Regions from separate parts of the Lysinibacillus sp. COL-1 genome, predicted to be linked through region 2. Evidence: a T-box and tRNA genes for the amino acid it is inferred to sense, from the RefSeq annotation. Region 2 holds a T-box; the other holds one or more tRNA genes.
The links. The T-box of region 2 lies ahead of leuS (leucine--tRNA ligase). A T-box ahead of a tRNA ligase gene usually reads a tRNA of that ligase, here a tRNA-Leu.
Positions count from the first base shown of each region.

Region 1: it encodes a tRNA-Leu, which carries the amino acid that the T-box ahead of leuS (leucine--tRNA ligase) is inferred to sense. The anticodon was not compared.

Region 1 is NZ_JCAWSJ010000003.1:558,786-561,156, reverse strand. Features, by position in the region: gene AC6BKE_RS07150 (phosphotransferase family protein) at 1-440, opposite strand, end outside; gene AC6BKE_RS07145 (GNAT family N-acetyltransferase) at 458-1,000, opposite strand; tRNA gene AC6BKE_RS07140 (tRNA-Leu) at 1,194-1,274, opposite strand; tRNA gene AC6BKE_RS07135 (tRNA-Cys) at 1,321-1,394, opposite strand; tRNA gene AC6BKE_RS07130 (tRNA-Gly) at 1,403-1,477, opposite strand; tRNA gene AC6BKE_RS07125 (tRNA-Gln) at 1,482-1,556, opposite strand; tRNA gene AC6BKE_RS07120 (tRNA-His) at 1,574-1,649, opposite strand; tRNA gene AC6BKE_RS07115 (tRNA-His) at 1,685-1,760, opposite strand; tRNA gene AC6BKE_RS07110 (tRNA-Trp) at 1,773-1,846, opposite strand; tRNA gene AC6BKE_RS07105 (tRNA-Tyr) at 1,860-1,943, opposite strand; tRNA gene AC6BKE_RS07100 (tRNA-Thr) at 1,953-2,028, opposite strand; tRNA gene AC6BKE_RS07095 (tRNA-Phe) at 2,041-2,113, opposite strand; tRNA gene AC6BKE_RS07090 (tRNA-Asp) at 2,130-2,205, opposite strand; tRNA gene AC6BKE_RS07085 (tRNA-Met) at 2,209-2,283, opposite strand; tRNA gene AC6BKE_RS07080 (tRNA-Val) at 2,310-2,371, opposite strand, start outside.
Region 2 is NZ_JCAWSJ010000004.1:3,388,177-3,390,547, reverse strand. Features, by position in the region: gene AC6BKE_RS24875 (SulP family inorganic anion transporter) at 1-742, shown strand, start outside; T-box leader at 809-1,019, shown strand; gene leuS (leucine--tRNA ligase) at 1,107-2,371, shown strand, end outside.

The DNA.
Region 1 (2,371 bases), on a different contig from region 2:
CATGGTGTGTCTTTTACTAACTCTTGTGGACATCGGGTTGAATGAATGGCAGAAAGGATCTTTCCAAAGTTAAATATTATTTCATGTCTGTTTTCCTCTTTAATCTCATTTTCTAGTGCACTTCTAACGGTGTCTCCTTCTAAATATGCCATTAAAGCCCATGACTGATTTTCTAATGGTTGTTCAATAAAATAATGCAACGTTGGAACTGGTAATGTAGATTTTGATAAATGTTTAAGGACAGTTGCTTCTTTCGTTAACCAGGAACAAAATTGTTTTCCTTTTGTTCTTTTTAAAACGAATATTCCTCTTTTAGAATTAAGAATTCCTACATCCGATGTATGTCCTTGTCTTGGAAAATAAATATGGATAACTCCTCCAACATACTCAATTATGTCTTTAGGTATTTCATTTCGTTGTATGGGATGCAAAATTTTCACCACCAATGCTACTTATTTTAATCAGCCTTTCTTTTTCCTCTAGTTTGATAAAGAACAGGATCTATATTACTCCACACATAAATTAATAAGTCTAAGTCTTTATTTCCTATATTAATCTTTTCCGTTTTTTCTAATCTAGCACCCAATCTCTCATAAAAACGCTTCGACTGATTACCCTCTAAAACCTCAACAAATATTTTTTCATAGCCTAATGCTTTCAACTTAGTAAACAATTTATTGACTAGTTTACTGCCTATTCCTTGACCCTGAAATGGGTCTAAAATGTAGATTGATGTTAAATCCCCAGACCCTTCAATTTCATTTTCAGCTCTCTTACCACCATCAGTAAATCCAATAATTTCCCCATTATTGTTTTCTGCAACAAAGACATAATGATCAACTTTAGAGATGTTCCTTACCCATAATTCTGTTCTTTGCTCATAAGACAATTTTTCTAAATACTCGGTAGGAAGAATATTTTTATAAGTATTCTTCCAACTATCTACATGAACTTTTGCTATGCCTTTAGCATCCGACAATTTTGCTTCCCTTATAATCATGTTCCACACCTACCTTCGTATTTACTGTTTATTCAATATGTATGTATGTATTTATATCCTCTTTTGGCATAAAAAATTTTAATCATTCACGCGAGGTTTAGAATGCAATATTATTATTGATGACAAATAAAAAAACGCTTCTTACACTAAGTAAGAAACGTTTCTATAGACAGTTTTAACATACTGTCTAGGATACCGGTGGTCGGGGTCGAACCGACACTCCAAAGGAACACGATTTTGAGTCGTGCGCGTCTGCCAATTCCGCCACACCGGCATAATGGAGATAAAAAAAATCGGATACACCGATTAGAGTTAAAATATGGAGGCGGCAACCGGATTTGAACCGGTGATAAAGGTGTTGCAGACCTGTGCCTTACCACTTGGCTATGCCGCCATCGAAGTTGGAGCGGAAGACGAGGTTCGAACTCGCGACCCCCACCTTGGCAAGGTGGTGTTCTACCACTGAACTACTTCCGCAAAATGGCTGGGGTACCTGGATTCGAACCAGGGCATGACGGAATCAAAATCCGTTGCCTTACCGCTTGGCTATACCCCAAAAGATAATTATATAAATGGGGCGACTGATGGGAATCGAACCCACGAGTGCCGGAACCACAATCCGGTGCGTTAACCACTTCGCCACAATCGCCATTATATTATAATTTTTATTAATTTTACTTTAAATGGGGCGACTGATGGGAATCGAACCCACGAATGCCGGAACCACAATCCGGTGCGTTAACCACTTCGCCACAATCGCCATAAAATTAATTGGCAGGGGCAGTAGGAATCGAACCCACACCAAAGGTTTTGGAGACCTCTATTCTACCGTTGAACTATGCCCCTATAATAATAAAACTGGTGGAGGGGGACGGATTCGAACCGCCGAACCCTAAGGAGCGGATTTACAGTCCGCCGCGTTTAGCCACTTCGCTACCCCTCCGGGAATACATGGTGCCGGCGATAGGAGTCGAACCCACGACCTACTGATTACAAGTCAGTTGCTCTACCAACTGAGCTACACCGGCAAAAAAACATGATGGGTCAGGACGGAATCGAACCGCCGACACTTAGAGCTTCAATCTAATGCTCTACCAACTGAGCTACTGACCCTTGTTATTAAAATAAATGGCGGTCCCGACCGGGATCGAACCGGCGATCTCCTGCGTGACAGGCAGGCATGTTAACCGCTACACCACGGGACCATTTGGTTGCGGGGGCCGGATTTGAACCAACGACCTTCGGGTTATGAGCCCGACGAGCTACCACTGCTCCACCCCGCGATAATCATATACTATTGTAAAAATAATGGTGGAGGATGACGGGCTCGAACCGCCGACCCTCTGCTTGTAAGGCAGATGCTCTCCCAGC
Region 2 (2,371 bases):
ATTAGCACCATATGCGTCTCATATTCCATTAGCAAGTATGGCTCCTGTATTGATGGTTGTAGCTTGGAATATGAGCGAACGACACCATTTCTCACATATTGTGAAATTAAAATCGGGTGACTCGCTAGTGTTATTGATTACCTTTTTATTAACGGTGTTTACAAGTCTCACATTAGCAGTGGAAGTAGGGCTTGTATTAGCTGTGCTATTATTTGCAAAACGCATGAGTGAAAAGCTTGTTGTGACAAAGGTACTCCCAGACCATTCAAACAAAAGTGGGAAGGTACAGCCCCATGTCGTTCACCAGCAGCATGATTGTCCGCAAATTAGCATGTATACAATTGAAGGACCATTGTTCTTTGGGGCTGCCCAAATGTTTGAACAAAAAATTGAAAGCACTTTGCATCAGCAACCAAGAGTTTTGATATTGCGAATGGGGAAAGTGCCCTTTATGGATTCCACTGGTGAAGCATATTTTAGCAATATCATTGAAAACTTTACAGCACAGGGTGGTAAAATTCTGGTAACAGGTGTGCAAGGTGATTTAAAAATAGCTCTTCAGCACAATGGTATTTACGATAAGATTGGAGCGCATCATTTTTATCAGCATACTGGAGAAGCGATTACTAAGGCTCTCGGCTATTTGGACACAAAGAAATGCATCGGATGCCAGCATTTTGCTTTTCATGAATGTAAGGATTTATCAAAATCTAAGGAAGAAAAGGAATTAATTCTTCAGTAATGGGTTAGTCTGTAAACAAAGGCTTGTGCTTTTCAATACTTTCCATTAGAATAAATGCAATATCATGTAAAGACTGTGATGAGGAATAGTAAATTTGTCGTTCTTTTTAGAGAGCTAGCGGCTGGTGGGAGCTAGTAAGAAAGCAAGTTGAACTCGCCTTCTGAGTCTGCCCGCGTGAAACAGCGTGTGTCGTTTCTTCCGCGTTAAGGAAGCTTGAGCCGAGTGTAATCACTAATTTGGGTGGTACCGCGGGAGTACAAATTCTCTCGTCCCTTCTATAAGAAAGGGACGAGTTTTTTTATTTTTTAAATATTTTGTCAATTATGATGAAGAGCAACATGATTCAATCGAAGGAGGAAAAAGAATGAGTTTTAATCATCTACAAATTGAAAAAAAGTGGCAGCAATATTGGGCTAATAACAAAACATTCAAAACTGAAAATGAAACAGCGAAGCCTAAATTTTTTGCATTAGATATGTTTCCATACCCATCTGGCGCTGGACTACATGTAGGACATCCAGAAGGATATACAGCGACAGATATTTTATCACGCTTTAAACGTATGCAAGGCTACAATGTATTACATCCAATGGGCTGGGATGCTTTTGGTTTACCAGCTGAGCAATATGCACTCGATACAGGAAATGACCCAGCAGAATTTACAGCTAAAAATATTGCAACTTTTAAACGCCAAATTCAAGAGCTAGGATTCAGTTATGATTGGGATCGCGAAATTAACACGACGGATCCAGAGTATTATAAATGGACACAATGGATTTTTATCCAGCTTTATAAAAAAGGTTTAGCCTATGTGGATGAAGTAGCTGTTAACTGGTGTCCAGCGCTTGGTACGGTATTGGCTAACGAAGAAGTAATTGATGGGAAATCAGAGCGTGGTGGGCATCCAGTAGAACGTCGACCAATGAAACAATGGATGCTTAAAATTACTGCGTATGCTGATCGTTTAATCGACGACCTAGAAGAAGTTGATTGGCCAGAATCTATTAAAGATATGCAGCGCAACTGGATTGGTCGTTCAGAAGGGGCAGAAGTAACATTTGCTATTGATGGTTCAGATCAAAACTTCACGGTCTTCACAACACGTCCAGATACATTATTTGGTGCTACATATTGTGTACTTGCGCCTGAACATAAATTGGTAGAACAAATAACGACAGCTGAGCAACGTCAAGCTGTTGAGGCATATTTAGAGAAAGTGAAAATGAAATCGGATCTTGAGCGCACAGATTTAGCAAAAGAAAAAACAGGCGTATTCACAGGTGCTTATGCCGTGAATCCGATTAACGGGAAAAAAGCGCCGATTTGGATTGCTGACTATGTGTTAGTGTCTTACGGTACAGGTGCTATTATGGCGGTGCCAGCACATGATGAACGTGACTATGAATTTGCGACTGCATTTGGTTTAGACATCGTTCCTGTACTTGAGGGTGGGGACATTAGCAAAGAAGCATTTACAGGTGATGGTCAACATATTAATTCTGAATTCCTTAATGGTTTAAATAAAGAAGATGGCATTGCGAAAGCAATTGAATGGTTAGAGGAAAAAGGCGTTGGAGAGAAGAAAATTTCTTATCGACTACGTGATTGGCTATTCTCACGTCAGCGTTA